One region of the Cobetia sp. cqz5-12 genome, then DNA from elsewhere that is predicted to be linked to it. Evidence: predicted binding sites of a transcription regulator. Region 1 holds the regulator's gene; each other region holds the start of a gene.
What was found. Region 1 encodes PhoB, which activates phosphate uptake and scavenging genes when phosphate is short. Its sites were predicted from a motif close to TGTCATANNNNTGTCANA; they were not measured.
Positions count from the first base shown of each region.

Region 2: F8A90_RS06935 (putative 2-aminoethylphosphonate ABC transporter substrate-binding protein) is a predicted target of PhoB. The motif match lies at 1,499-1,516, and genes of this name have one in related genera.
Region 3: phbB (acetoacetyl-CoA reductase) is a predicted target of PhoB. The motif match lies at 1,871-1,888, and genes of this name have one in related genera.

Region 1 is NZ_CP044522.1:4,136,464-4,139,736, reverse strand. Features, by position in the region: gene phoR (phosphate regulon sensor histidine kinase PhoR) at 1-1,316, opposite strand, end outside; gene phoB (phosphate regulon transcriptional regulator PhoB) at 1,324-2,013, opposite strand; gene ubiA (4-hydroxybenzoate octaprenyltransferase) at 2,237-3,127, opposite strand; gene F8A90_RS17200 (chorismate--pyruvate lyase family protein) at 3,195-3,273, opposite strand, start outside.
Region 2 is NZ_CP044522.1:1,620,724-1,623,996, forward strand. Features, by position in the region: gene F8A90_RS06925 (SDR family NAD(P)-dependent oxidoreductase) at 1-401, opposite strand, end outside; gene F8A90_RS06930 (UTRA domain-containing protein) at 727-1,440, shown strand; gene F8A90_RS06935 (putative 2-aminoethylphosphonate ABC transporter substrate-binding protein) at 1,586-2,632, shown strand; gene F8A90_RS06940 (putative 2-aminoethylphosphonate ABC transporter ATP-binding protein) at 2,695-3,273, shown strand, end outside.
Region 3 is NZ_CP044522.1:3,901,147-3,904,419, forward strand. Features, by position in the region: gene F8A90_RS16130 (DUF349 domain-containing protein) at 1-859, shown strand, start outside; gene phbB (acetoacetyl-CoA reductase) at 1,000-1,746, opposite strand; tRNA gene F8A90_RS16140 (tRNA-Met) at 2,117-2,193, shown strand; tRNA gene F8A90_RS16145 (tRNA-Met) at 2,246-2,322, shown strand; tRNA gene F8A90_RS16150 (tRNA-Met) at 2,366-2,442, shown strand; gene F8A90_RS16155 (EVE domain-containing protein) at 2,601-3,080, shown strand; gene F8A90_RS16160 (tetratricopeptide repeat protein) at 3,215-3,273, shown strand, end outside.

The sequences.
Region 1 (3,273 bases):
GCTAGCGCACTGCTGGCTTGGGAAGCGCTCGCCTGGCAGGCGCGCTCGCCGGGGAAGTGACAGCGGAAGCGCGCGCCCTCACCGGGGTGGCTGTCGATCTCCAGATGGCCCTGATGGCGAATCAGCACATGCTTGACGATGGCAAGTCCGAGGCCGGTGCCTCCCGTGGCGGTGCTGCGGCCCTTGTCGATGCGATAGAAGCGCTCGGTCAGGCGCGGCAGGTGGACCGGGTCGATGCCATCCCCGTCATCTTCCACCTCGACCAGCAGACCCTGGTCATCCGCCTTCCAGCGCAGGGTGATATGGCAGTCTTCGGGGGTGTAGCGCACCGCATTGAAGACCAGATTCGAGATCGCGCTGCGCAGCTCCTGCTCCTCACCGCGCAGAGACAGGCTGGTATCGGCCTCGATGGTGAAGGTGTGGCGTCCCTGGGACAGGCCTTCAGCATCGTCGCGGATATGGGCGAGCAGGGCACTCATGTCGATGCAGCGACCGTTGTCGGACAGTTCGTCGGTTTCCAGGCGTGACAGGGTCAGCAGGTCCTCGACCAGGTGCTGCATGCGGTCGGTCTGGCTCTGCATCTGACCAAGCCCACGCTGCCAGCGTGGGGGCAGGTCATCGGCGTAATCGGAATAGGTCTCGAGATAGCCGGCCAGCACGGTCAGCGGCGTGCGCAGTTCATGGGAGACATTGGCCACGAAGTCGCGGCGCATCTCTTCAAGACGATAGAGGCGGGTGACGTCACGCAGCATGACCAGACGCTCGTTGTCACCGAACAGGGTGATGGAGATCTGCAGCGTCAGGTTGTCAGACAGCGGTGACTGGAGTGTCAACGGCTCGCGATAGGCCAGCCGATTGAAGTAGTCGATGAAGACGGGGTCACGCAGGTAATTGGTGATGTGCTGGCCGCGGTCGTGGCTGGCCTTGAGACCGACCAGCTGCTCGGCCGCGCTGTTCCACCATTCCATGTCACCGTGGTTGTCCAGCATCACCAGGCCGTCGCGCATGGCCTCTGAGGATTCCTGGATACGGTTGAGGATGCTGCGCAGTCGCTCCTGAGCCTGACGCTGGCCCTTCTGGTAGCGGTAAAGACGATCGAGCAGGTCTCCCCAGACGCCATCGCCGGGCGGTGGCTCTTCATGGGGATTGGTGATCAGCCAGGTGTAGAGGCTCTTCAAATGCTTGAGATGGACGAACAGATACAGCGAAAGCCCCAGCGCCAGGCCCCAGCCAAGATGGCCCAGCAGGCCACCGATCAGGCCGAAGCCACCGGCAAGGTAGCCGAGGCGCCATAGCTCGTTGGTCCAATAGCGCATGAATTCCTCAGGCCTGAGCGCTGAAGCGGTAACCGGTGCCGCGGACGGTCTGGATCAGATGCTGATGGCCTGTGCCCAGCGCCTTGCGCAGGCGGCGGATGTGCACGTCCACGGTGCGCTCCTCGACATAGACGTTACCGCCCCATACCTGGTCGAGCAGCTGGCTGCGCGTGTAGGCACGCTCCTGATGCGTCATGAAGAACTGCAGCAGGCGATATTCGGTCGGGCCGACATCCAGCGAGTTGCCGTGGGCGGTGACGCGGTGGCTGGCCGGGTCGAGCATCAGGCCTTCGACTTCCACCGCCTCCTCGACTCCCTTGGGCGTGGTGCGACGCAGCACGGCCTTGAGACGGGCGACCAGCTCGCGCGGCGAGAAGGGCTTGGTGATGTAGTCATCGGCGCCGGCTTCCAGGCCTTGAATCTTGTTGTCTTCCTCGCCCTTGGCGGTCAACAGGATGATCGGCAACTCCGAGGTAGTCTCGTCTCGCTTGAGACGCCGCGCGAGCTCCAGGCCACTGGTGCCCGGCATCATCCAATCCAGCAACAGCAGATCGGGCTTTTCATCGACGACGATGGCGTGGGCGTCCTGGGCATTGTCTGCCTCCAGTACGCGGTAATCCGCCATTTCGAGGGCAACGGCGATCATCTCGCGAATCGAGGATTCATCGTCGACAATCAGTACGGTCTTGGAGCTCATCGCTAGATCCCATGCAGCAGTCGGCGCACGCGCCAGAATGACAAGTCGATGACGATTACAACCCGCTTATATGACAACGAGATGACAACTGCCAGCATGGCAGCTTGCACGCAAGCCTGCCAGCCGCCTCTGAAGGGTGGGCGGCCGGCATGAACCGTGGGCTGGGGAGTAACCGGGGGCAGGGGTCGCTTTAAATCAAATAAAACTGATGTTCATGCAGACGTCAGCTCATCGGCCAGGTCGCCAGGGCGATACCGGCGAAGATCAGCAGACCCGTCCAATGATTGTTGAGGAAGGCCTGGAAGCAGGGTGAACGCTCACGCTCACGGATCAGACGTTGCTGCCAGACGAAGGTGACAGCGGCGGCAGCCAGCCCCAGCCAGTAGAAGATACCCAGCGCCAGGTGCAGGCCGATGCCGATCAACACCGCCAGCATGCCCAGCTGCAGAAGGCCGATCATCAGCTTGTCGGCACGCCCGAACAGCACGGCGGTGGACTTGATGCCTACCTTGAGGTCGTCGTTGCGATCGACCATTGCATAGGCGGTATCGTAGGCCACCGTCCACATCAGATTGGCCGCGAACAGCCACCAGCCGTAGGTCGGCACTTCCTCCAGCGTCGCGGCGAAGGCCATCGGAATCGCCCAGCCGAAGGCGGCGCCCAGCACCACCTGGGGCAGATGGTGGAAGCGCTTCATGAACGGGTAGCTGGCCGCCAGCAGCACGGCGACGATCGACAGCAGTACCGTGGTCAGGTTGGTGAAGCACACCAGCACGAAGGCGGCCGCGACCAGCCCCCCGAACAGCGTCAGCGCCTCGCGCTCCGAAATGCGACCCGAGGTCAGCGGCCGGTCACGCGTGCGCTCGACATGCTTGTCCCAATGGCGGTCGGCGTAGTCGTTGATGACGCAGCCGGCGGCGCGCATCAGATAGACCCCGGCGATGAATATCAGCAGGGTCGTGCGCTCGGGAATGCCATCTGCCGCCAGCCACAGCGCCCATAGAGTCGGCCACATCAGCAGCCAGGTGCCGATGGGGCGATCCAGCCGTGTCAGGGCGAGGTAGTCGGCCAGTCTGGAAGGACGCGAAGCGGCGGAAGTGGATGACGCGGTCATCGGGGCTCCTGGGCGGGTGGTAGTGGGCAAGGAAAGAGAGGGAAGCGAGGCCGGTCGGCCGCAAGACTCAGGCCAGCTGCAGCGCGTGCTGGAAGGCTGGGGTGAAGCCCTCCTGCACCAGCACCTTGAAGCGACCATGCGAGAAC
Region 2 (3,273 bases), 1.7 Mb from region 1:
ACCATCTGTTTGCCGATCTCGCGGGTCAGGATGAACGGGGCGGAGAGGTTGGTATCAATGACGCGATCCCATTGCGCGTCCGTGTGCTCGGTGGACGGTGCGCGCTCGATGGTACCGGCGTTGTTGATCAGGATATCCACCCGAGTCGAACTCAACTGCACAGCCAGTTGCTGGATGGCGCTGCGGTCGGAAACGTCGCATGCGATGCCCTGGAAGGTGCGCCCGAGAGCGCGGATATGTTCACCTACATCACCACCATCGGCGGTCATGCTGGCACTGATGGCAATGATATCGGCGCCGGCCTCGGCGAGGGCGATCGCCATGGCGGCCCCGATACCGCGACTGGCACCGGTCACCACGGCGGTCTGATGACTGAGGTCGAAGGGTTTGACGTCATGCATGTCGCGGCTCCCATATCAGTAAAGTCTCACGCAAGCCTACTCGAGAACGCGGACGTTCACGAATGCCGCCTGAGATGACTCTCTGAGCGACAGCGCCGCCATCCACGCCTGTGAGCTCAACCAGGCGGCTGTCATCTAATCCTGCAGCGCCACCGGCATGTAAGCTGGCAGGCCATTGCGAGTCACGCGAATGTGATAGTTTCTGGAGCAACCAGCCGTTTGGCGGCGCAGAGTCCCGGGCATTTTCTTCGCCGGCGGGGCAAGCGGCGCCGTGTTATTACCCGGTAGTGGCAACCCTCTTCATCTTTGGTCAGGACTCCTCGTCATGAGTGATGCGTATTACCTCCACCTTACCGATCGCCTGCGCGAACAGCTGAAGGACCCTGATGCCTTTGAAGAGGGGCGATTGCCTTCTGAACGAGTGCTGGCCGAGCGCTTTGATACCACGCGCGTGACGTTGCGTCAGGCGTTGGGACAGCTGGAGGGAGAAGGGCGCATTCATCGCAGCAATCGGCGTGGGTGGTTCGTGTCGCCGCCGCGGCTGGATTATGACCCCACGCGTGACTCCGGCTTCAATGACTATGTGACGGCGCAGGGGCGGCGGCCACGCACGGAAGTGCTGCTGACCGATGTTCAGGCCTACCCACCGGCTGCGCAAGCGCTGGGCCTGGCGGCCCAGACACCGCTCTATCATATTCGCCGCCGGCGTTTTGTGGATGAGCGCGCCGTGCTCAGCGAGTCGATGTGGGTGGTGCCGGAGCGCGCGCCGGGACTGCTCGAGGAGGGGCAGTTCGGGGTGTCACTGTGGGCGGAGCTGCGCGGGCGCTACGGCCTGACGCTGGCCCACCGTGAGCTGCGCTTCTACTCCGAGTCGCTGGGGGAGCAGGCCGCCCGGGAGCTGGGGGTCGCCATGGGCAGCCCCGGTCTGACCGTGCGTCGCGCTACCTTCGATGAGCAGCATCGTCCCATCGGCTATGACGAAGAGCGCTGGCTGCACAATGCGCTGTGCATCACCGTCACGCTCAAGAACAAGCCCTGAACCCGCGCTGCAGGGACACTATATGAGGTAACACTGTTTCACTGGGCCTTCAACTGACTGTCACGGGGGTGTCATTCGGCCCGCCCATACTCTTGGTATATACCAGATGGCGAGAGCCATTCATTCCAAGCGTTGGAGAGTCCCGATGTCCTTCTTGACCCGTTCCTTCCTCACCCGTTCCTTGCTGGCCAGTGCCGTTGGTCTGGTCGTTTCCCTCAATGCCCAGGCGGCCACCGAGCTCACCGTCTATACCGCGGTGGAGTCCGATGATCTGCAGAAATATGCCGAGCGTTTCCAGCAGGCGCATCCGGATATCGACATCAAATGGGTTCGCGACTCCACGGGCGTGATCACCGCACGATTGCTGGCCGAGAAGGACAACCCGCAGGCGGATGTGGTGTGGGGCCTGGCCGCGACCAGCCTGCTGGTGCTCGAGAAGGAGGGCATGCTGTCGCGTTATGCCCCCAAGGGAGTCGAGGCGCTGGATAGCAAGTTCGTCGATCCCGCCTACCGTGATGGCCAGGACCCGTCCTGGGTCGGGATGGACGCCTGGGTCGCATCGCTCTGCTACAACACCGTCGAAGGTGAGCGACTGGGAGTGCCCAAGCCGACGTCCTGGGAAGACCTCACGCGTCCCGAGTTCAAGGGCCACGTGATCATGCCCAACCCGAGTTCTTCCGGTACCGGCTATCTGGATGTCGCCAGCTGGTTGCAGCTGTGGGGTGACGAGGGCGGCTGGGAGTACATGGACCGCCTGCACGACAACATTGCCCGCTACACCCACTCAGGCTCCGCGCCCTGCAATCTGGCCGGTTCCGGCGAGGCCGTGGTCGGTGTGTCCTTCGCCTTCCGAGGCGCGCGCCTCAAGGCACAGGGCGCACCGGTGGACCTGGTCTTCCCCGAGGAAGGGCTGGGCTGGGACATGGAAGCCGCGGCGATCATGAAGGGCACCGACAAGCGTGAGGCGGCGCAGACACTGATGGATTGGGCCGTGTCCAAGCCGGCCAATGAACTCTACAACGAAGGCTATGCGGTCGTGGCCTATCCGGGGGTGGCCAAGCCGATCGAGCATTATCCGGCCAATATCACCGAGATGATGATCGAGGCTGACTTTGCCAAGGCGGCCAACCAGCGGGATGCAGTGCTCGCCGAATGGCAGCGCCGTTACGACGGCAAGTCTGACAGTCAGTAAGTCACGCCCAGCCACCTTCGTCATTGCCCCGGCGCCTTGCGCCGGGGTCGGGAGTTTCTCGCATGTCTCTTGTGACCGCCCCCCCGCGTCATCACGCCTCGCGTCAAGCGCCGCCATCGACTACCGGCGCCTCATCTCGCGCGGTCTCCGGCCCTGCAGCCCGGGCACCTGCGCGTGACGCAGCGCCTCAGGCACCCATCTCGCGTTCTGCGTCGTCAGACAGCATCCACCTCAAGATCAGCGGCCTCACCAAGCGCTATGGCCAGTTCACGGCCCTGAGCGAGATCGACCTCGCGATCCGCGAAGGCGAATTCGTGTGCTTCCTCGGCCCCTCCGGCTGTGGCAAGACCACCTTGCTGCGCGCCATCGCCGGGCTTGCGCCGCAGAGCGAAGGCACCATCCACCAGCGCAGCCAGGACATCTCGCGGCTGCCGCCGCAGGCGCGCGACTTCGGCATCGTCTTCCAGTCCTATGCGCTGTTCCCCAATCTCACCGTGTACGACAACGTGGCCTATGGGTTGCGCAATCGGCGCGATGCGCGTGACGCGATGCGCCGCCGCGTGACGGAGCTGCTCACCCTGGTGGACCTGGCCGGCAGTGAAGGCAAGTATCCGGCGGCCCTGTCCGGGGGCCAGCAGCAA
Region 3 (3,273 bases), 240 kb from region 1:
GGCACTGGTCGACGCCGTCGAGACGCTGGCCAATGAGGACTCGCCGGCACGTGCCCGTGCCGAACAGGCCAAGGCACTGCAGAGTCGCTGGCGCGAGATGGGCCGCGCGCCCAAGGGCGAAGAACAACGTCTGTGGGCCGCCTTCCGCGCGGCGTGCGATCGTATCTTCGCCGCACGCGATCAGGACCGCGAAGACCGCGACAGCCGCGAGCAGGCCCGCCTGGATCAGTGGCAGGCGCTGATCGAGCGCCTCGACAACTGGGAGCCGGAGACGCTGGAAGACGCCGCACTGCTCGATGACGCCCTGAAGGAAGCCGACACCCTCGGCCCGCTTCCGCGTGGCAAGCGGGGCGACGGCATGCGTCGTCGCTGGACCGGCATTCTCAAGCGTCGCGAGCAGCGTCTGGATGAACTGCACGCCCTGCAATTGCGCGAGGAATGGCAGCAATGGCGTGATCTGCTCGAGCAGCACGCCGTGGCGGATGCCAGCGCGCGCAACGGCGACGTGCAGGATGTCGAGCTGCCGAACACCTCGGCCTTCGACGACAACAGCCGTCAGGCCAATGCGGCGCGCAACCAGATGCGCCAGGCCCTGCCGAGCAACTGCAGCGCTGCCAACGAGCGCCTGGCCGAGCTGCGTGTTCACCTGGCCATTCTGTTCGAGGCCCCGCTGGGCAGCGAAGATGAATCACGCCGCCTGACCGTGCAGGTCGCGCGCATCAACCAGCAGCTGGGTGAGCGCATGGAGCGTGAAGAAGAGCTGGATGAGGTGCTGGATGCGCTGCTCGCCAACGGTCCGCTGGACTGGGACGCCTGGCAGACCGAGCTGCCGCGCTTCGATGCGCTGTTCAATCACTGAGCCAGCACGCCTGAACCGTTGACGCCTGAGCGAGTAACGCAACGAAAAGCCCCCGCCTCTCTCGAGACGGGGGCTTTTTCATTCTCTCGTCAGGCGGGGCCGGGTGCCAACCCTGTTCTGGCTCGCGCTATCACAGAGCATCAGCCCATGAACTGACCGCCATTGATGTCCAGGTTGGCACCGGTGATGAAGCCGGATTTCTCGTCGGCCAGGAAGGCAACCGCGCGTGCGATCTCATCCGGCTGGCCGTAGCGCTTGACCGGGATGGTCTCGCGGATCGATTCACGGATCTCTTCGGGGATCTTCATGATCATGTCGGTGGCGATATAGCCCGGCGACAGAGTGTTGACGGTGATGCCCTTGGTCGCGGTTTCCTGCGCCAGGGCCATGGTCAGGCCATGCATGCCCGCCTTGGCGGCCGAGTAGTTGACCTGGCCGAACTGGCCCTTGCGGCCATTGATGGAGGAGATGTTCACGATGCGGCCGTACTTGTGCTCCAGCATGTCATTGATGACGGCACGGCAGGTATTGAAGACGCTGTCGAGGTTGCAGTTGATGACTTCGCGCCACTGCTCATAGCTCATCTTGCGCATGGAGGTATCACGCGTGATGCCGGCGCAGTTGACCAGTACCGCGATTGGACCGAAGCGCTCGCGGATTTCGTTGACGCCTGCCTGACAGGCTTCGAAGTTGTCCAGCTCGATGCCGGACAGTGCGATGTTCTCGAACCCGGCAGCGCGCTGTTCCGTCAGCCACCCCTCTGCCTTTTCCTTGTTCCTGTAACCCGCAATTACCTGATACCCCTGGTTCGCCAGCTCGCGGCAGATGGCGGAACCAATGCCACCGGTACCACCGGTAACCCATGCGACGGGTGCTGTTTGAGTCATCTTATTGTGTCTCCCTAATCCTGGAACGTCCTGTGTCCTTGGCTTGGGCACAGCTTGGCGAATCTGCGGACACCCCCGCCCTGAGAAAACGAGAATGCCTGCAACGACAACAATGACCCGCGTCTCTAACAGCCTGATGACAATCGTGCACTCTGTGACGCCTGCCATCCGCCTGCGCGAGGCGCGTCCTCCTCAGTATGGACAGGATGCAGCGGGAATGTATGTAGCAGATCTCTCACACAAGATGCCGATAATCGCTCGAGGCACGCAGACGGGTTGGTGACGACTCACCGGGCACGAGAAGTTTGCGCCAATTACGGGATAACGGTTGACGCAGCACTGTATATCCTTATACTACGCCCCACGTTGATGCGGGGTGGAGCAGTCTGGTAGCTCGTCGGGCTCATAACCCGAAGGTCATCGGTTCAAATCCGGTCCCCGCTACCACTGACAAATCGTTGCCTATCAGGCAATTGCTGGTCAGACACCAACGTGATGTTGCGGGATGGAGCAGTCTGGTAGCTCGTCGGGCTCATAACCCGAAGGTCATCGGTTCAAATCCGGTTCCCGCTACCAACCTCTGATGCGTCAGAGTTGGAGCAAAGGCAGTACCCAGTGTTGCGGGGTGGAGCAGTCTGGTAGCTCGTCGGGCTCATAACCCGAAGGTCATCGGTTCAAATCCGGTCCCCGCTACCAAGAATTCGAAAGGCCTGATGCCATGCATCAGGCCTTTTTCGTATGCGTGAAATTCCTGTGCGAGGATATCGCTGAGGCCAGCGCCCGGACCTCGCTTGTCCCTTTCTCAACGCCCATCACCTTCCCACTCATCACGTCAGCCCCAAGGGAGTGCCTGCATGCGTCACTGGCTGGTCAAGACCGAACCCGATGCCTTCTCGCTGGATGACCTGCGCCGCGAAACACCGGCGCTATGGGATGGCGTGCGCAACTATCAGGCGCGCAACTTCCTGCGCGAGATGCAGCTCGGTGATGTCGTGCTCATCCAGCACTCCAGCTGCAAGGTACCTGCAGTGGTCGGACTGGCTGTCGTCAGCGAACTCGCCCTGCCCGACCCGACGGCCAGTGACCCCGAGCACAAGGGCTTCGACCCACGTCAGGTGGCGGACATCGATGCCGACAAGCCTCCACGCTGGGTCGCCCCGCGTCTGAGCTACCTTCGCCCGCTGCGCAACTCCCTGCCCATCGCGCGCCTGAAGGCCCGGCCCGAGCTGGCGGACAGCCACCTGGTGCGCCGTGCACGCCTGTCCGTGATGCCGCTCAGCGAGAGCGAAGCTGCCTGCATCGCCAGCCTGGCCGGCGACACTCTGCTGCCATGAACCGACGCGCCCGGGGCGCGCACGTGAGGAAGTGTCCGGCAGCGCCTTGAACTCCACTGCGACGGGCCGCATCATCAGGCCAACCGGCTCGCGCGCGAGCCTTGAATCGCAGACAGAATTTCGGGGCATGCACCATGATCATCGATCCCAATACCGGCCAGCCATTGACCGGCAATGACACCACCGCCGCCCA